4 regions of the Pseudoalteromonas sp. SR45-1 genome follow, and region 3 is predicted to be linked to each of the others. Evidence: predicted binding sites of a transcription regulator. Region 3 holds the regulator's gene; each other region holds the start of a gene.

Region 1 (5,394 bases), on a different contig from region 3:
TGCTAAAGATGCCGGCATGATGGCAGCAGGTTGGGCACAGTACGAAGCAATGGATAAACTAGTGCAGCTTGCTGATGAGCGTGGTATTGAACTTATTTTATTCCACGGACGTGGTGGCACAGTAGGGCGTGGTGGGGCACCTGCTGCACAAGCTCTGCATTCACAACCGCCAGGTTCGTTAAAAGGTGGTTTGCGTGTAACCGAGCAAGGCGAGATGATTCGCTTTAAATTTGGTTTACCCGATGTAGCACTGCAAAGCTTAAATATTTACGCAGGCGCAGTACTACAAAGTAACTTATTACCGCCGCCGGAACCAAAACCTCAGTGGCGCGAAGTAATGAAGCTAATAAGTGAGGAGTCGTGTGAACACTACCGTAATGTAGTTCGCCACGATGAAAACTTTGTACCTTACTTTAGAATGGCAACGCCTGAGCTTGAGTTGTCTAAGTTGCCGCTTGGCTCGCGTCCTGCAAAACGTAATCCTAATGGTGGCGTTGAAAGCCTGCGTGCTATTCCATGGATTTTTGCGTGGAGCCAAAACCGTTTAATGCTTCCTGCATGGTTAGGTGCGTTAACTGGCTTAAAAGCTGCGCTTAATAAGTACGGCGCAGAAACACTCAACGAAATGAGCTTACAGTGGCCGTTCTTTAGATCGCGCCTAGAAATGCTAGAAATGGTATTTAGTAAAGCCGATTGCTGGTTGAGTGAGCATTACGATAATGCGCTGGTGGAAGATATGTACAAACCATTGGGTGTAACACTTCGTAAAGAGCTTCAAGAAGCGATTAGCTTGGTGCAATCACTTAGCCCACAAAAAAGCCTACTCGCCGAACAACCTTGGATTAAGGAGTCGATTAGTTTACGTAATCCGTACACCGATCCACTTAACCTATTACAGGTTGAGCTTTTACGCCGTGCTCGCTCAGAGGAAAAACGAAACGAAGGTGACATTGATAATGCGTTAATGATCACGATGACAGGTATAGCTGCAGGTATGCGTAATACCGGCTAACACTTTATTTTGTTAGGTATACCTATTGGTATTAAAAGGGAGCACGCGATGTGCTCCCTTTTTTTGCGTTAAATAGGCTGGTATTTAACATCCTAACCTTTTAAACTACTTAGCCATTGAATAATTAAAAAATATTATGGCTTCAGCAACTTTTACTGTACAGCAAGATACAGCACTTACAAATTCGCACTTCACATTAAGCGTAGCGCAAACAGCGTCATTACGTAGTCAATTAAAATCACAACGTGGCATATTAAATTCTAATAATATTAAAGCGTTATGCGCGCAACTCAATGTGTCTGATGATGTATTACTACAAGGTTTAGTACCTTTAGCTTCTGAGTATGCCGTTGCGCCAGTGTCAGATTTTCATGTAGGCGCAATTGTTAAAGCGCTTGATGAAAAGGGTGAGGTAAACTTTTACTTTGGTGCGAATGTAGAGTTTGATCATCAAGCATTGAGTTTAGTGGTTCATGCAGAGCAATCGGCTATAAATAACGCATGGTTAAACGGCGCTAAAAAAATAGTTAAAATTGCGATTAGCGATGCGCCTTGTGGGTATTGTCGCCAGTTTATGAACGAACTAGCTGATGCGAAAGAGTTTGATATTTTACTTCCTGATCAGCAATTTAAACTTGCTGAATTACTGCCGCATTCATTTGGACCTACCGATTTAGGTAACGAATTTAGCTTGTTTAACCCAAAACCACAGCAAGGTAATTTTAGCTTTGATGGCCTTGATGAAACCCTTGCGCGTTTTGCACTTAATGCGTACGTGCCTTACAGCCAAAACTTTAGCGCCGTAAAAATAAGTACATTTAGTGATGGTGATTTTTACGGAAGTTACGCCGAAAATGCAGCTTACAGTCCAAGTTTATCGCCACTACAAAGTGCACTAAGTCAGTTCTTTTTAGCTGGGCTTAGCTTTAACGAAAGTACGGTGAAGGGAATAACATTGCTCGAAACAGCGGGTCGTGAAAACCAGTCGCAAGTGGCAAAAGCTGTACTTGCCAGTTTTACGCATTTACCAGCACTTAAAGTAATTAGCGCACCACTTAAATAGTGGCTTGCATACAATAAAGCACAGCCGGAGCTGTGCTTTATTAAAGCGAGCCATTCTATCGAATTAACTCACTCACTGACTGCTATAACCTGTATTAATCAAGTAATACTTTAGCTGCTTCTAATACTACTGCTACAGATTTACGCTCAATTTCACCGTGGTCTACATTTGGTATTTCTTGGCGAGTACGATTAACAAGTACGCCTGCTACACATGCTGCTTGTAATCCAAGGGCTGCACACATAGTAAATAATGTTGCCGATTCCATTTCGTAGTTCATCACGCCCAATTTTTTCCACTCTTCGCAGCTACCTTGTAGTGATTTAGGAACGTAACCAGAGTGCGTATCGTAACGCTCTTGCCCTGGGTAGAATGTATCGCTTGATGCAGTAATACCAATATGAAAATCGATATTTAGGTTTTTACATGCTTGTACCATAGCTTGTGTTGCATAAAAGTCAGATACAGCAGGGTAGCTAAGTGGTGCAAAATGTTGGCTTGCACCGTCTAAACGTACAGACGCTTGGCTAATTAAAATTTCGCCTTCGTTAATGTGTGGCTGAATTGCACCGGTTGTACCAATACGTAAAAATTTACGCACGCCAAGTTGTGCTAATTCTTCTACTGCAATCGACGTAGATGGACCACCAATACCTGTAGAACATACAACCACAGAGTGGCCGTTTAATTGACCTAAATAAACATGAAACTCGCGAGTTTGAGCAAGGCAGGTTGGGTTGTCTAGGAATTGTGAAATACGTGCTGCACGATCTGGATCGCCCGGTACAATCGCAAGTTTTGCACCTTTAAGATCGTCAATACATAGTCCTAAGTGAAATACCTTTTCCATAGCTAAGCCTTTTATAATAATTTGTTGTCAATCTAGCATGATTGCTAGAAACGTTTATCAAGTACAGGACGATTGTCCGTTTTATCTTAACTCTTCCAATAAAGCCTTAATAATTTTAAGGGCTAATTTGATTTATTCACCAACTATGAATATTCACTCAAGTACTTATATACGTAGCCTTGTTGCGCTGTTGACATGTTCAAGCAGACATAATAAGTATCACTCAAGCGCGTAACTACGATTAAATGAATGATTACAAATTTTCATTAATATCAAATAAATTCAATGATTTAATCTTGTAGTGAAGACGTAAAAACTAACGTGTTTACTTATATTAAGCACTGACTTATTTAGCAAAGTGGCATTTATTTGAAGTTTAGGCATTTTTAGTGATTTTGCATAACTAATCAAAAGTAATTAGCTACGTACAGAATAAAAACCGAAGGAGTTTATTATGAGCACACAATTTGAAGCATTTAAAAACAAAGTTGAGCACTGTTTGTGCGCACCGGGCGATGGCGTATACACAGTAAATACTGCAAAAGAGCGCAAAGCCGCACTGCGTAATAAACTTTACGGACAAACTGAAAACGTTGATAACTTGTGGCGCGAGTCTTTAAACGAATTACCAAACTCACCACATAAAGCCGTTATGTTAGGTATTAGTTCAGACTGTGGCGGTGGGATATTACGCGGCGCAAACTGGGGGCCACTGTTTGTACGCTCAGCATTAATTGATCAGCAACCGCAGTGTCATTCGTTTGATTTGGGTGATGTACGTGTGATCCCACATTTACTTCATGACAAATACCTAAATGATGCAACCATTTCTAATTGCCAAAAAGCCTTATATGGTGATGAAGATAACGACTATTACGTAAGCCCGTTATCAATCACTGAGGATGTATGCGACAGTTTTTACGCAACGTTTAAAGATAAGGGATTATTTGGTATTGGTGGCGATCACTCAATTAGTTACCCACTTACTAAAGCGTACTTAAAAGCAAAACGTGAGCAAGGTAAGCGCACGGCTATTATTCACTTTGACGCGCATACCGATTTACTTGTGGAGCGCTTAGGTATTGATTTATGTTTTGGCTCGTGGTGTACACATATATTAGAGTTTTTACCGGCGCCGCATCATTTAATACAATTTGGTATACGCTCAAGTGGCAAGCCTAAAGCGCATTGGGAAAATACTTTTGGTGTTAAACAGCACTGGGCACATGAAATCATTGAACGCGGCGCAGCAGCGGTTGCTGCCGACGCTATTGCACAGTTAAAAGCCGATAACGTTGATGAAATATACGTAAGCTTTGATATTGATGCACTTGATGCAGAGTTTGCATCTGCCACAGGTACGCCAGAGCATCACGGTTTAACGCCTCAGCATGCGCTTGATATTTTATCAGCCATTGCGGATGAGTTTCCTATTACGGGTGCAGATATGATGGAGATAGCGCCATTTACCGACAGCTCTTTAGTTGGCCAATCAAGCTCAGAAACGACACTTAGAGAAGGCGCTAAAATTTCAGCCTTTTTAATTAGTGCAATGAACAAGTAAGCTGTAGAAGCTATAAATACTAGCACTATCAGCGTATAAGTGTGCATCACATGACTAAAAACTAGCAGTTCATAAAGCCTCAGCTATATTTATTAAATACATATAATGAGTTAGTTGAGGCCTCGCTAGATGAAATTGTTGATCTTTTTATTGTTCATTAGCTGTATTAAAGTTGATGCAGCTGAAATTACAATAGTAACGGAAGTATTTCCGGACTTTCAGTATATTAATGAAGATAACAAACTCGTTGGCCGCTCTGTCGAAAAAGTTCATAAAGCGCTAGAAGGTACAGGTATAAACTACACTATGTTGGCGCATAGTTGGGCCATATCCTACAATGCAGCGCTACGCGATAAAAACACCTGTATATTTTCGATTGTTCGATTACCTAATAGAGAAAGTAAGTTTAACTGGGTAGGCGAACTGGAAAGCTTTGACTCTGCCATTTATGGTCTAAAATCCAGAGGTATAAAGTTAAACACACTCAATGATGCTAAAAAATACAAAATAGCAGTACTGCGTGATAACTTTAGTCATCATTATTTGCTTGAAAGGGGCTTTAGTGAAAGCAAGCATTTATTACTCATCGATAGCCTAGATAAAATAGATAAACTCATAAGCACTCGTCACCATATACTTGATTTTGTTATCCTCAACAAAAAGCAATTTAACTATCGAGTTAAAACAGAGCCTAAGCTTGAGTTACTAGAACCATTACTTGATTTAAACACAACTCAGTCTCCGTTATTTTTTGCCTGTAATATAAATATGGATCCGGCTTTAGTTTCTCAATTAAAAGTTGCCTTTAATAAAATTTAAGCACTTTAAACTCACTGTTTTACCTCTTAAATAATTGAAAATTAATAGCTTAAATATATTTCGTAAATATAAATTGCTGCGTTTAA
Region 2 (5,394 bases), on a different contig from region 3:
TAATGCACCAAAAGACGTATCAGTGCATCGTGAAGAGATTTACATGCGCATACAAGCTGAAAAGTCGAACCCTAATCCGGGCAATGCTTAATCAACACGTATACGTAGTTGAGTAATTAACTCAACTAGACTAAAAGCCACTCACTGAGTGGCTTTTTTGTTTATAAAAGCGAGTGTTTCAGGATTAAGTATTTGTTTTGATATGTACTGCATACCACTTTTATTTTTAATAATAATACCTTGCTGGGTGTCTATTACTTCGCTTATATTTTGCCATTCTAATTGATAGCTTTTGTAATGATTAGAAGATTTAATACCTTCTTCATCAAAGGTAAGTGTTACCTCAGAGCCTGATGCTCTGCTGAGCATTTGTCTGGTTACCCACCATGGTCTGCGATAGTAAAAAGCGACGCATTCGAGTACCGCTAACATGATCATAAACGATCCTAAGTAATGATCGTCTAAAACATAAATGCCAAATAAACCAAGCGCAACTAACAACACAAGTAAAAAGTATTTAGGTTTTGCACGCTTACTATAAGGGAGTGACTCATCAAAACACTCGTAAAAGTAGGGTTTATCTAATGTGTAGGTGGTTGTGAATGCCATTTTGCCTTGCTTTAAATATCGTTTTTTTTATTTTAACAAGCTAATTGCTAAATGAGCAGCTTTATAGTCAGTGATTTTATTACTGGCACAAAAAAACGGCTCGAAAGCCGTTTTTTTAGCGGTACAAGAAGAATTAACAGTTAGTTTCTTCAGCGTTCACGCCTTCTTTAACATTTTCACATGCATCTTCAACAGAGTTTTGCACATCAGTTACTGCTTCGTCGATACGTTCGCCAGCATCTTCTGCATGGTTGTCTTCACAACCCATCATGAAAAAACCTGCAAATACTGCGATTAGTGCTGCTTTTAAAGTTGTAGAGTTCATAGTGTAATTCCTTGTAAGTATTAATTAAATTTTAGTGTTTGTTAGATGAATGCTTTATCTACCTGGGTGATTTACCACGTAGTGCACCTGAAACTAATGAAATCACTAAAAGTACTAAAAAGATAAAAAATATAATTTTTGCTATACCAGCTGCGGCACCTGCGATGCCACCAAAACCTAACACTGCAGCGATTAAAGCAATAACTAAAAATGTAATTGTCCAGCGTAACATTGTTTTCTCCTTGGTTATCAAATTTGCTCATAATAACTAATGCCAGTTATATGCCAAAATTTATTTGGCATAAATATCAATTGGTTATGGGTTTTTGCTGTTATTCTAGTTATTAGTTGGTTAGTAACTTTTACGCTTTGTTATGTAAGTTATTCACACTGTTGCAAATAACTGCTAAATGTTCACTAAATAAACTTATTTTGGTAAGACCAATTAACAATTGGTGTGTGGCTTTGCATTTTATATTAAGAATTAGTGTTTATTTTTACTTAGCTTGATAGTTAATTAACAACTTCCATATAACTATTAGCTATAGTCGTTATTTCTTGTATGTATTGTAGAGCGCGTGATTGCTGAGTTATGGCATGTAAATTAATTGAGTGTTATGTTATTTATTGTTTAATTGGTTTTACCAATTTACAAGATGTAGACAAAGCGATTAGTTTTGTTATTATCCAGTGAATAAATATTTAATTAAATCGATTTTTTATTTTCGATATGGGTTTCAAGGGGAGAAAAATGGATATAGGTGCTCTACTCACAACTGCTGGTAACTTAATGCTTACTGGCATGGTTGGGGTGTTTGTATTTCTGTCGATATTAATTGGTGCAGTAACGCTTATGTCTAATTTGGTGACGCGCTTTAGCGAACCTGACGTGGCGACACCAGTTAAATCACCATCTTTTACATCTCAAGGTGTGCCTAATGAGCACATCGCTGCTATTAGTGCTGCCATTGCTCAGTACAAATCAAATAATAAATAAGGGGCAAACACATGGCTAAATTAAAATTAACAGAATTGGTATTACGCGATGCTCACCAATCATTATTAGCAACGCGTATGCGCCTAGACGATATGCTACCGATTGCTAGCAAATTAGACGATGCGGGTTATTGGTCTATTGAATCGTGGGGCGGTGCTACATTTGACTCGTGTATTCGTTATTTAGGCGAAGATCCTTGGGAGCGTATTCGTGCACTTAAAAAAGCGATGCCTAATACTAAACAGCAGATGCTATTACGCGGTCAAAACTTATTAGGTTACCGCCATTACGCTGATGACGTAGTTGAAAAATTTGTAGAACGTGCACATAAAAATGGCGTTGACGTATTTCGTATATTTGATGCAATGAACGATGTTCGCAATCTAGAAACAGCTATTAAAGCGGCTGTAAAAGTAGGCGCTCACGCTCAAGGTACTATTTCGTACACAGTTAGCCCAGTTCATACACTTGATATGTGGCTAACTCTTGCAAAGCAGCTTGAAGATATGGGTTGTCACTCAATTTGTATTAAAGATATGGCGGGTTTATTAAAGCCGTACGATGCTGAAAAACTAATTAAAGCACTTAAAGAAACTGTATCTATTCCAATTGCTATGCAGTGCCACGCTACAACAGGTTTAAGTACTGCTACTTACCAAAAAGCAATTGATGCTGGTATTGATATGCTCGATACCGCTATTTCATCAATGAGTATGACTTATGGACATTCTGCAACTGAAACTATTGTATCGATAGTTGAAGGGACTGAGCGTGATACTGGGCTTGATTTAAACCACCTAGAAGAAATTGCTGCTTACTTTAGAGATGTACGTAAAAAATATGCGGCATTTGAAGGTAGCTTAAAAGGGGTTGATGGGCGCATTTTATTAGCTCAAGTACCTGGTGGCATGCTTACAAACATGGAAAACCAACTTAAAGAGCAAGGCGCAGCCGATAAGCTTAATGAGGTTTTACTTGAGATCCCACGTGTACGTGAAGATCTTGGCTTTTTACCTTTAGTAACACCAACGTCGCAAATTGTTGGCACTCAAGCGGTACTTAATGTGCTAACGGGTGAGCGTTATAAAACCATTACTAAAGAAACTGCTGGCGTATTAAAAGGTGAATATGGCTTAACACCAGCACCAATGAATAAAGAGCTACAAGAGCGCGTGCTTGATGGAGCGGAAGTTATTACTTGTCGCCCTGCTGATAACATTGCACCTGAGCTTGCAACGCTTGAAGCTGAGTTATTAAAAGAAGCACAAGAGCAAGGTTTAACACTTGCTGATGATCAAATTGATGACGTATTAACTTATGCATTATTCCCACAAGTTGGTTTGAAGTTTATTAAAAACCGCAACAACCCAGATGCATTTGAGCCAGTACCTTCTGTTGAAGATAAAAGCAGTAAAGCACCTTCTAAATCAGTTTCAAATAATAACAAAGTGAAGGCTGAGCAATACAGCGTAAAAGTAGATGGTAAAGTTTATGACGTAGTCGTAGCGCAAGGTGGTGAACTTAAGGAAGTAACATTAAAAGACTCTGAGCACATTCCTCAATCTGCTTCGGTTGCATCAGGTGAAACACTTAACGCGCCTCTAGCCGGTAATATTTTTAAGATTAAAGTAAAAGCTGGGCAAGTTGTTAACGAAGGCGATGTAGTGATTATTATGGAAGCCATGAAAATGGAAACTGAAATACGCGCTACGCATACCGGAACAATTGCTGAAGTGTTAGTTAGTGAAGGCGATGCTGTAACTACCGGCGACGCTATGATTGCATTAGCTTAGGAGTAAATAGAGGATGGAAGGTATTTTAAACCTCTGGAATGCGACAGGCATTGCTAACTTTACAATCCCATCGTTAATAATGATTGCGGTAGGGTGTTTATTACTGTTTTTAGCGATAGCTAAAGGCTTTGAACCACTATTATTACTACCTATTGGTTTTGGTGCAATTTTAACAAATGTACCAGTGGCAGGTTTGTCAGACCCAGGTGGGCTTTTGTACTACGTTTATTATGTGGGTATTGATACGGGGATTTTTCCGCTGTTGATATTTATGGGAGTAGGGGCGCTGACCGACTTTAGCGCACTTATTGCAAACCCACGTATGTTGTTATTAGGTGCGGCTGCACAGTTTGGTATTTTTGCTACATTGTTTGGCGCTATATTACTTAACTATGTGCCAGGTTTTGAATTTACTCTACAGGACGCATCGGCTATTGCCATTATAGGTGGTGCCGATGGGCCAACAGCAATATTTTTAGCATCAAAACTGGCACCTGATTTACTAGGCGCAATAGCAGTAGCTGCGTATTCATATATGGCACTTGTGCCAATTATTCAGCCGCCAATTATGCGTGCACTAACAACCCCAGAAGAACGTAAAATAAAAATGCCAGAGCTTCGCAAAGTATCTAAAAAGGAAAAGATTATTTTTCCACTTATGGTGCTTAGTTTAACGGCTATGTTTTTACCGGCTGCTATACCGCTGGTAGGTATGTTTTGTTTAGGTAACTTAATGCGAGAGTCGGGTGTTGTTGATAGATTAAGTAACAGTGCTCAAAACGAAATCATCAATGTTACAACTATATTTTTAGGCTTAGCTGTTGGTTCAAAGCTTGCTGCAGATAAGTTTTTAACTGTTGAGACGATTGGTATTTTAGTGCTTGGCGCACTGGCTTTTGCAATTGGTACGGCATCTGGCGTATTTATGGCAAAAGGACTTAACCGAATATCTAAAACGCCTATAAATCCATTAATTGGGGCGGCAGGTGTATCGGCTGTGCCAATGGCGGCACGAGTAGTTAATAAAGTTGGCCTTGAAAGTAACCCACATAACTTTTTACTTATGCATGCAATGGGACCCAACGTAGCCGGTGTACTTGGTAGTGCAGTTGCTGCGGGTATTTTATTAGCACTTGTTGGCTAAAAATGTAATTTAAAATAGATTAACCATTAAGCGCAGTTTACTGCGCTTTTTTTTGTTCTTAATTTCTTCGCCTCTTAATGGTTTCTTGTTTAGTGCTTTTTGTTTACAGTAACAGCTCTTCAACATTTTAAGGATAGTTATCATGCTTCACACACCTTTAGCAAAGCACTTGCCTCATGTTAGTAAACTTGTATTTGGATGTATGGGTCTGGGCGGCGGTTGGAATAAAGATGCAATCACTGATGCACATGTTAAGCAAGCTCATGAGTGTATAGATAACGCCATTGAAGGCGGTATTAATTTTTTTGACCATGCTGATATTTATACTTTTGGTAAAGCAGAGCAGGTTTTTGGTAAAGCATTAAGTGAGCGGCCAGAGCTTAGAGAGCACATGTATATTCAATCTAAGTGTGGGATTCGATTTGAAGATGACTTAGGGCCAAAGCGTTATGATTTTTCCCAAAAGTGGATTGAGCAGTCAGTTGAAGCATCATTAAAACGATTAAATACAGATTATTTAGACGTA
Region 3 (5,394 bases):
ATGCTTAAGCTTGTACATTTAATTGGCTGTGCTGACAGGTTTCCACACCAGTTATCGGGTGGCCAACAGCAACGCGTCGCTATCGCTCGTGCATTAGCTTATAAACCTAGTTTATTACTCCTTGATGAGCCCTTTTCAAACATCGACACACAAGTACGCTTTGAATTAATTGCCGATATACGTCGAATTATTAAGGCAACTCAAGTATCTGCTGTATTTGTTACACACTCAAAAGAAGAGGCGTTTGCGTTTTCAGATACACTTGCCATTATGCATCGCGGTAAAATTGAGCAACAAGGCACGCCTGAGCAGCTTTTTGCAGCTCCATGTTCAAAGGAGGTTGCAGAGTTTCTGGGTCAGGGCATATACTTAAGCGCAGAAGTGTTAACCGCAACTGAATATAAAACACCATTTGGTTTAGTCGAATCTTATGTTGAGAGTAAGCATAATGTAAGTGCAGGGCTTATATATGTGCGCCCTCATCAAATAGAATTAGTGGCAGATAACCAAAGTGACAAATTCAGCAAGCGAGCTACAATCATAAGTCGTCGCTTTATTGGTTCGGCGTATGTTTATTCGCTTGTTATTGATGAACAAGAAATTGAAGTTGCTGCACAATATGGCCAGTCATTTGAAAATAATGATCAGGTTATAATAAAAATAAAACCTCACACGGTGAATTTTTTCGAATCGTAATTAATTTGTTATTCGCTGTGTTTTTATCTGTAAAACTAAGGAATAACAATGGCGCAAGCGCAATCAGGGATTTGTGCTGAAGCAAACTTACACGGTTTGCACTTATTTTTTAATGTGTTTGATGGTCAAGACGAATCACTTCGCGCAAAGTTAAAACAAGTAAGCGCTATAGAAGAAGAGTTTAGCGATCAATTTTCAGAATCAATGCTCTCTTGTATGGTTGCTATTGGTGCGCAATACTGGCCGCATATCCTCCCTGAATACATTCCAAGCGAATTACAGAGCTTTCCCAATATAACCCATAGCGATCACCAAATGAGCGTACAACCGTGTGATTTATTTGTACAAATTCGCTCTGACCGTGAAGATGTTAACCATTTATTTGCGCTGCAAATTTTAAAATTATTTGCCCCCGATGTAGAGCTGGTGGAGCAAATTCGGAATTTTCGCTTTTTAGATGGTCGTGATTTTAACGGTTTTATTTATGGTGGCGACACCGCACATGGAAGAAAAAAGCGCGCTACGGCTTTAATCAGCAACCCTGGTAGCTTTGAAGATCAGGGGAGTTATATTCATGTTCAGCGTTATAAACATGATTTAACTATGTGGCAGCATTTATCATTGAGTGAGCAAGAGCAAATAATGGGACGTACGCGTCTTGATAACACGCTAATTACCCCAGCGATCGAAACCAGCCATGCTTCGCGAAGTGAGCTAAAAGACGAAGAGGGACAACCGCTACTATTAAATCAAAGCATGCCTTATGGCGACGTGTATGAGCAGGGAATGTTATCAATTACATGCGCTTGTACGGGCACCGCATTTGAAAAAGTACTTAATAGTCGTTTAGGGGAAGGGGATTGCTACGACCACTGGCTTGATTTTACTCAAGCCGATATGGGCTCTGCTTTCTTTGCACCTTCAATAGGGTTTTTAAAACAAATTTAATTTGCTATTAAACCGTATCAAATAAAATGCGAACACGTTCAAGTGTTACATCTATTTCAGATATTTTAGCAGGAGCGATAAAAATAGTGTCATCGCCGGCAATAGTTCCTAGTACGCCATCTGCTTTACCTAATGAATCTAATAAACGTGCAATAAGCTGAGCAGCACCTGGGCTGGTACGAATGATGATCATCATTTCGTTGTGCATAATGTCGATTACTAATTGGCGTAATGGGCTTTTAGCCGTAGGTACACCCATTTCAGCAGGTAAGCAGTAAACCATTTCTTGTTTGGCATTGCGTGTGCGTACAGCGCCAAATTTACTTAACATGCGTGAAACTTTACTCTGACTTATATTGTCAAAACCTTGATCTTTCAACGCATCAACTATTTCGCCTTGAGAGCCAAAATTTTCTTCTTTTAATAGTGATTTAAATGCTTTTACCAGTGCTTCTTGTTTATCTTGTGGTTGCATAGTCTTTATTCGTTTTTGTTATTTATGCCGCAAATTCTACACAAAAATGAATAATTATGCAGCAGTTGTTTAGTTAACTTGCCAGTTTGATGCGTTAAATCACATAAGTTTACGACTATGGTCGAAAATATACTTGAAATAGACAGGATAAATTTGTTTTTAGTCGCTAATTTCATTATCTTAAGAGCCACAAATGTTTCCTACCTCAAATTACGGAGAATTCCAATGAAAGTTGCTGTATTAGGTGCTGCAGGCGGTATCGGCCAAGCGTTGTCTTTATTATTAAAAACAGGCTTACCAGCTGGCTCTGAATTATCACTTTATGATGTTGCACCAGTGGTACCAGGTGTTGCGGTTGACCTTTCTCACATCCCAACAGATGTTAAAGTTGCAGGCTTTGGCGCAGACGATTTAAATAAAGCGCTTGAAGGTTCTGACATCGTTCTTATCCCAGCGGGTATGCCACGTAAACCAGGTATGGATCGTGCTGATTTATTCAATGTAAATGCTGGCATCATTAAAACTTTAGCAGAAGGCATTGTTGCCAGCTGCCCTAAAGCGTTAGTAGGTATTATTACTAACCCAGTAAACGGCACAGTACCAATTGTTGCTGAAGTATTCAAAAAAGCAGGTACTTACGACGCTAAGCGCGTATTCGGTATTACTACGCTTGACGTTATTCGTTCAGAAGCATTTGTTGCTGAACTTAAAGGCGTAGACGTAGCAACTGTAAAAGTACCAGTAATTGGTGGTCACTCAGGCACAACTATTCTGCCTCTACTTTCTCAAGTTGAAGGTGTTTCTTTCACAGATGAAGAAGTTGCTGCACTTACTCCACGTATCCAAAATGCGGGTACTGAAGTTGTAAATGCTAAAGCAGGCGGTGGTTCAGCTACGCTATCTATGGGTGCTGCTGCAGCTCGTTTTTGTATGTCTTTAGTTAAAGGCCTACAAGGTGAAGAAGTTGTAGATTACGCTTACGTTGCTGTTGAAAATGGCGATGCAGAGTACTTTGCACATCCAGTACGTTTAGGTAAAAACGGCGTAGAAGAAATTCTTTCTTACGGCGAACTAAGCGCATTTGAAACAAAAGCAAAAAATGACATGCTTGAAACTCTGAAAAAAGACATCAAAGAAGGTGTTGATTTCATGGCGTAATAGCCAGTTTGAGCGATACCAATTGCATTAAATAAATGAGCAGTTATTACGATGGATAAATAGCTCGTTAGCAAGGCAAATATTACGATGTATAGTTGTTCTATATAAATAATATTTAACGCAGCTAATGAGTTATTTAGCCCGAAAGAATGCTTAATGTTTTGATAAAATTGGTATATAAAAAAGCCTGCATTTGCAGGCTTTTTTATTGCTCAGAATTAATGTCACACTGTGTAACTAGTTAAAACTAGTGGTCGCGGTCAACCGCAATACGGGCAAGGCTTATAAGTGCTTGCTTATAGTCAGACTCAGCTAAAAAGTCTAAACAGGCAATGGCTTTTTCGGCCTCAAGCTCTGCTTTTTGCATTGTAAACTCAAGCGCATTAGTTTGTTTTAGTGCAGTTAAAATTTCTTCTAAATGCTCCATACCATTACTGTGCTCTATTGCATCACGAATGAGCTGCGTTTGCTGCTCGCTACCATGTTGCATAGCATAAATAAGCGGAAGGGTTGGTTTGCCTTCAGCTAAATCATCGCCAATGTTTTTACCTAGCTGCTCAGCATCTGCATTGTAATCGAGTACGTCATCTACTAGTTGAAACGCAGTACCTAAATGCATACCGTATAGGTTTAGTGCATCAAGTGTCGCTTGGTCTTGCTCTGTGATAATGGCAGCAAGGCCTGTAGCTGCTTCAAATAATTTAGCTGTTTTAGAGTAAATAACCTGCATATAGCTGGCTTCAGTCGTATCTGGGTCATTGCAGTTCATCAGCTGCAATACTTCACCTTCAGCAATAATGTTTGTTGCATCGGCAAGTACTTGCATAATCTGCATTTTTCCAAGGCCAACCATAAGCTGAAATGAGCGAGTGTAAATAAAGTCACCAACCAATACGCTAGCAGCATTACCAAATTCAGCATTTGCTGTAGGCGTGCCACGTCGTAAGTTTGATTCATCTACAACATCATCATGCAATAGCGTTGCTGTATGGATAAACTCAACAATTGTTGCAAGTGTTATGTGATCTTTACCCTGATAACCGAGCGCTTTGGCTGCTAAAATAGCCAGCATTGGACGAACGCGTTTGCCGCCACTGCTAACTATATATAAACCAAGCTGATTAACTAACGCCACATCTGAGCGCATTTGCGCATGTATAAGTTGATTGACGTCATTCATATCGCTTTCGATTAACGCCTGGATAGCTTTTATATCCATTGATCTCCGAGCCAATTTTTATGTGTGAACGGCGCAGATTGTACAACAAAAAATGCACTAGCTCGATATTTTGTGACGATTGATTGAAAAAACACTATTAAAGTACTTAATTTAGACTGAATTAGCCAAGATAACTGATTAATTGATAATCAATATACAGTTTATGGTGTGCTTAGATATTGAGCTGTGAGGGTCATATTTGAGTACATTAATTTATTTCGGCTAAGAGTTAAAAAGCGCTTGGCAAAAGGGCCAATTAATATAAAATGGGGTAAATATTGAATTGCTCTCAAAACAGCTACTTTTTATTCATTTTAATTACAAAATAGGCTTGCTAGTTATTTCGCGTTAGCGTAAACTTCGCGCCCTATCGAAGAATATTTTAGTTGCGCCGATTTGAGGGTGCACAGACGGAGTTAATTATGTACGCGGTTTTCCAAAGTGGTGGTAAACAGCATCGTGTGACTGAAGGTCAAACGATTCGTCTTGAAAAATTAGACGTTGAAACTGGTGCGGCAGTAGAATTTGATTCAGTACTTTTAGTTGCTGATGGTGAGAAAATCGAGATCGGTGTACCGTTCGTAAACGGTGGCAAGATAACAGCTGAGGTTGTTTCACATGGTCGCGGTGAGAAGATTAAGGTTGTTAAATTTAGACGCCGTAAGCATTCTCGTAAGCAAATGGGCCATCGTCAATGGTTCACTGAAGTTAAAATCACTAGCATTAGCGCTTAATTAGAGGTACTTAGAAATGGCACATAAAAAAGCAGCTGGTAGTACTCGTAACGGTCGCGATTCAGAAAGCAAACGCCTAGGTGTTAAGCGTTTTGGTGGCGAATCAGTTCTAGCGGGTAGCATCATTGTTCGTCAGCGTGGAACTCGTTTCCACCCTGGTACTA
Region 4 (5,394 bases), on a different contig from region 3:
AGTTCCGTCTTGCTGCATAAAAGCGCCGCGTTTTACCTGCATTACACCTTCTCGGTTGTCGAGTAAAATACGTGCAGTTAAGCGTTGGTTTTGACGGATGTTGTTAGTAACACCTTTAAATCGGACGCGTGCTGTTACTTCACGATTATTAACTTCTGGTGATATGGCGGATAAATTCCCCATCACTGTTTCATTGCCTAACTTAAGCTCTACTTCCATACCGAGTCCTAATTCGTTGGCGTAACTTTCAGGTACTTGAAGTTCCGCTTCGAAATTACTTAAGTCGACGAGAGTCATAAGAGGTTGGCTTTGCGTCACTGCGGCTTTTTGTTGCACTAATAGGTTACCCACGATCCCTGTAACGGAAGCCTTAATAGATAGGTTGCTTACTTTTCTGATTAAATCATCAACAATAAGTTGTTGGCGGGTCACATCACTTTTAGCAGCTTGTAGTTCAAAGGCGAGCGTGTCTTTGGCAAGCAATACCTCTTGTTGTGCATGTTTATACGAGAGCTTAGCTCGGGATAAATCATCTACTGCTTTTTCAAGATCAATTTGGCTAATTAAGTGCTTTTGAATTGATAACTGCGCCCGGCGATTTTCGCGCTCAGCGGCGTTAAGCTCAACTTGTGCCATATCGAGTGTTTTATTTAAAGTGAGTGTTTGGCGTCTTGCTTGCAAATGCTGCCTTTGCTGCTCGCCTTGTAGTCTTTTAAGTACAGACTCCTGTTGCTTTAATTCATTAGTTAACTCAGGGCTTTGCAGCAGGGCAAGTGTGTTGCCTTGCTTTACTGTATCGCCGGCCTTTACTTTTAAATCTATAAAACCACGTTCTGGGCTGTAGATTTTAGGAGCATTAGCAGCAACAATTTTACCACTGGCGGCAATGTCTCGAATGAGCGCTTTAACATGTACTTTGGCAACCTGTACTTTTGAGCGGCTAATAGAGCTTTTAGCGCTATGACTCGTTAAAAAAATATAAGCAATTGTAGAGGCTGCAATGAAAATAACCGCAGTGATGATCGCGTATTTTTTATAGCTTATAGGTGCCTTTACTTGTACGTCTTGTGCGCTGGTATCTTTAATCATTTAATCCCCCCCTACATTGCTTTTATGTATTTTTCGCACAGCAGTAATAAAGCTGCGGTGCAAATGGCGGCAATAGGAGAGAGCAAAAATAAGCTTAGAGTAAACATGGTAATTCCAATTAGCGATTATATGTAAAGCTATACGATTAATATGCCAACTAATATCGCATTGATATTAAAGTGCTTTTTATTTTTTGTTCTTTAAAATGATGTCCGCGGACAGTTTTTATGTCCGCATCGGACACCGCTTTAAATAAAAATTCACTATTAATGTACAAAAAAGGACATGAACTTTCATAACTATACTAATGAGCAGCAATAATCGGGGATGTTAAGCCATTAAAGTAATGAAATAGCATAAAACTATCTAAATGTTAACTGAATAGCGCTTCACGTGTTGAATACTTATTCACTTTTGTCTGGCTTTACGTTTACGTAAGCTGCAGCTTTGAGCGCTTGTGTTTTTTACAATATGTTAAACTTGACACCAGTGTCATGAAAAAATAGTGGTTAAAATAACGCTAAATGTTAAAAATAATGATAAAAAGAAATCTTGCTATGAAGTGAGAAATATTCAAGAATGTGAATATGTATTCAAAGTGCTATTGACTCTATTTAAGATAGAGGCTAGTTTTGTCCGTCTGTTAGCAAATCGTCGAGCAGTTCATCCACGCTAACAGTGCAGCAAGGGGAGGGGTCTATGTTATACGACTCAAAGTTAGAAAAAGAAAATTGTGGCTTTGGCTTAATAGCCCAAGTTAATGGTCAAGCTAGTCATAGGCTTATTCGTACTGCTATTACGGGGCTTGATCGCATGCAGCACCGTGGCGGTATATCTGCCGATGGTAAAACAGGTGATGGCTGTGGTTTATTATTACAAAAACCAGATAGCTTTTTCCGTGCAATTGCCAGTGAACATAATTGGCACTTAGGCAAAAACTACGCAGTGGGTATGATATTTTTAAATTCAGACCCTGTTTTAGCACAAGCTGCAAAACAAATACTTAGCGAAGAATTAGAAAAAGAAACGCTAAATATTTTAGGTTGGCGTGTTGTACCAACCGACCCATCTATGTTGGGTCCTATTGCTGTACAGCAATTACCAGGTTTTGAACAAATTTTTGTTAGCGCGCCAGAAGGTTGGCGTTCTAAAGACTTAGAGCGTCGCTTATATGTAGCACGCCGCCGCGCTGAAAAGCGCATTGTTGATGATGAAGCTTTCTATATCGCAAGTCTATCTGGTTTGGTAACTATCTATAAAGGCTTAATGATGCCTGCGGATTTACCTAATTTTTACCTAGATTTAGCTGATATTCGTATGACGAGTGCGATTTGTGTTTTCCATCAGCGCTTTTCTACTAATACTCAGCCGCGTTGGCCTTTAGCTCAACCTTTCCGCTATTTAGCACACAATGGTGAAATTAATACTATTGAAGGTAACCGCCAGTGGGCACGCGCACGTTCTTATAAATTTGCGTCACCGCTTATTCCTGATTTACAAAGCGCAGCGCCGTTTGTAAACGAAACCGGTTCTGATTCATCAAGCCTAGATAATATGCTTGAGCTATTTTTAGCTGGCGGCATGGATTTATTCCGCGCTATGCGTATGCTCGTGCCGCCTGCATGGCAGAAAAACCGTGCAATGGACGACGATTTACGTGCATTTTACGACTTTAACTCTATGCATATGGAACCATGGGATGGCCCGGCAGGTATTGTTATGTCGGATGGTCGTTTTGCGGCGTGTAACCTTGACCGTAATGGACTTCGCCCAGCACGTTATGTAATTACACAAGATGGTTTTATTACGCTTGCATCAGAAGTGGGTATTTGGGATTACACTGCCGATGAAGTGGTTGAAAAAGGCCGTGTTGGTCCAGGTGAATTATTAGTTATTGATACTAAACTTGGCAAAATCTGGCACTCGGATGAAATCGATCAAGATTTAAAATCTCGCCATCCTTACAAGTCATGGCTTGAAGAAAACGTTAAACGTTTAGTTCCATTTGAAGAACTTACTGAGCAAGACGCTGGTAATCGCTCATTTGATGACGAAACGCTAGCTAAATATCAAAAAATGTTTGGTTATACCAACGAAGAGCTTGATAGCGTTATTCGTGTAATGGGTGAAAACGGCCAAGAAGCGACAGGCTCAATGGGTGATGACACGCCATTTGCTGTGCTTAGTGAAGGGCATCGTTCACTTTATGATTACTTCCGCCAAAAATTTGCGCAAGTAACAAATCCACCTATCGATCCACTACGTGAAAACCATGTAATGTCGCTTGCAACCTGTATTGGTAGTGAGCAAAACGTATTTAACGAAACAACGGGCCACGCTAAGCGCCTACAGTTTGATACACCAATTTTAATGTACGCAGACATGCAGCAGCTATTAAATGCTGATGAAGCGCACTACAGCTACTGTAAAATTGATATTACCTATACAGTTGAAGAGGGTTTAGAAAACGCGGTTACGCGTATTTGTGACCAAGCACAAGAAAAAGCAGCTGCGGGCTGTATCATGCTTATTTTAACTGACCGTAACTTTGATGAAATAAATTTACCAATTCCAGCAGCTATGGCTGTAGGTGCGGTACAAAAACGCTTAGTTGATAACAACTTGCGCTGTGAATCAAATATTATCATTGAAACTGGCAGCGTGCGAGATGCGCACCAGTTTGCTGTGCTATTAGGTTTTGGTGCTACGGCAATTTATCCATACCTTGCGTATGAATCGTTAGTTGCGATGAGCGACAGCAAAATTATTGATAAGTCGTATTGCGAAGTGACCCTTGCTTATCGTAAAGCCATTAATAAAGGCTTGTACAAAATTATGTCTAAAATGGGCATAAGTACGGTTGCGTCTTATCGTTGTTCAATGTTGTTTGAAGCGGTGGGATTATCTGATGCGATTATTGAAATGTGCTTTAAAGGCGTTGCAAGTCGTATACAAGGTGCATGCTTTACCGACTTTGATGACGATCAGCAAAGTTTGCACAAACTTGCTTTAAGTAAGCGTAAATTATTAAGCCACGGTGGTTTATTTAAGTACGTTCACGGTGGTGAGTATCATGCTTATAATCCAGATGTTATTCAAACCCTGCAAAAAGCGGTTCGATCAGGTGATTATAAAGACTACAGTGCGTACGCTGATTTAGTTAATAATCGTCCAATTGCGACTTTGCGCGATATGTTAGCGCTTAAACTACCTGAGCAAGGTATAAGCATCGATGAAGTAGAGTCTGCAGAAAACCTATACAAGCGTTTTGACTCAGCAGCAATGAGTATTGGTGCTTTATCACCAGAAGCGCATGAAGCGCTAGCAATTGCAATGAACCGCTTAGGTGGTTGTTCAAACTCGGGTGAAGGCGGTGAAGATAAACTGCGTTATGGTACAGAGAAAAACTCGCGTATTAAACAAGTCGCTTCAGGTCGATTTGGTGTAACGCCTCATTACTTACGCAGTGCTGACGTTATTCAAATTAAAGTAGCGCAAGGTGCAAAACCAGGCGAAGGTGGACAATTACCAGGTGAAAAAGTAACGCCGTATATTGCTAAGCTTCGTTATTCGGTACCAGGTGTTACGTTAATTTCGCCACCACCGCATCACGATATTTACTCAATTGAAGATTTAGCACAGCTAATTTTCGATTTAAAACAAGTAAACCCTAAAGCACTTATTTCTGTAAAACTTGTTTCAGAGCCAGGTGTGGGAACCATTGCAACAGGTGTTGCTAAAGCATATGCCGATTTAATTACTATTTCTGGCTACGATGGCGGTACAGGCGCAAGCCCACTTACTTCTGTTAAATATGCGGGTAGCCCATGGGAGCTTGGACTTGCTGAAACACAGCAAGCACTAGTTGAAAATGGCCTTCGTCATCGCATTCGCCTGCAAACAGATGGTGGCTTAAAAACAGGTTTAGATATTATTAAAGCGGCAATTTTAGGTGCTGAAAGCTTTGGTTTTGGTACTGGTCCAATGGTTGCCCTTGGGTGTAAATACTTACGTATTTGTCACTTAAATAACTGTGCGACCGGTGTTGCAACACAAGACGAAACACTTCGTCAAAAGCATTATCACGGCTTACCAGAAATGGCGATGAACTACTTTAAGTTTATAGCGCAAGAAGCGCGTGAAATTATGGCTAGCCTAGGCGTTGCAAATTTAACTGACTTAATTGGCCGTTTAGATTTATTAGAAGAAATTGAAGGCAAAACTGCAAAGCAGAAGAAAATTGATTTATCGTCTGTTATTGCTCAGCCGAACAACCCAACTGGCGAAACGCTTTATTGTAGTGCG

The links. The regulator ArgR, encoded in region 3, controls arginine synthesis, uptake and breakdown. The targets are predictions, from matches to a motif close to ANTGAATANNTATTCANT.
Region 1: a site for ArgR is predicted at 3,320-3,337, ahead of H5089_RS12775 (arginase family protein). Genes of this name have one in related genera too.
Region 2: a site for ArgR is predicted at 1,624-1,641, ahead of H5089_RS06870 (OadG family protein). Genes of this name have one in related genera too.
Region 4: a site for ArgR is predicted at 1,670-1,687, ahead of gltB (glutamate synthase large subunit). Genes of this name have one in related genera too.

The regions. Positions count from the first base shown of each region.
Region 1 is NZ_JACJDR010000011.1:118,624-124,017, reverse strand. Features, by position in the region: gene ppc (phosphoenolpyruvate carboxylase) at 1-1,012, shown strand, start outside; gene cdd (cytidine deaminase) at 1,149-2,075, shown strand; gene udp (uridine phosphorylase) at 2,170-2,925, opposite strand; gene H5089_RS12775 (arginase family protein) at 3,380-4,489, shown strand; gene H5089_RS12770 (transporter substrate-binding domain-containing protein) at 4,619-5,308, shown strand.
Region 2 is NZ_JACJDR010000005.1:63,797-69,190, forward strand. Features, by position in the region: gene csrA (carbon storage regulator CsrA) at 1-91, shown strand, start outside; gene H5089_RS06855 (YcxB family protein) at 142-609, opposite strand; gene H5089_RS06860 (hypothetical protein) at 743-934, opposite strand; gene H5089_RS06865 (DUF1328 domain-containing protein) at 993-1,166, opposite strand; gene H5089_RS06870 (OadG family protein) at 1,686-1,931, shown strand; gene oadA (sodium-extruding oxaloacetate decarboxylase subunit alpha) at 1,943-3,724, shown strand; gene H5089_RS06880 (sodium ion-translocating decarboxylase subunit beta) at 3,738-4,868, shown strand; gene H5089_RS06885 (aldo/keto reductase family oxidoreductase) at 5,011-5,394, shown strand, end outside.
Region 3 is NZ_JACJDR010000007.1:181,259-186,652, forward strand. Features, by position in the region: gene H5089_RS09405 (ABC transporter ATP-binding protein) at 1-696, shown strand, start outside; gene H5089_RS09410 (Dyp-type peroxidase) at 745-1,644, shown strand; gene argR (transcriptional regulator ArgR) at 1,652-2,119, opposite strand; gene mdh (malate dehydrogenase) at 2,345-3,277, shown strand; gene ispB (octaprenyl diphosphate synthase) at 3,525-4,496, opposite strand; gene rplU (50S ribosomal protein L21) at 4,919-5,230, shown strand; gene rpmA (50S ribosomal protein L27) at 5,247-5,394, shown strand, end outside.
Region 4 is NZ_JACJDR010000003.1:63,726-69,119, forward strand. Features, by position in the region: gene H5089_RS04505 (efflux RND transporter periplasmic adaptor subunit) at 1-1,089, opposite strand, end outside; gene gltB (glutamate synthase large subunit) at 1,789-5,394, shown strand, end outside.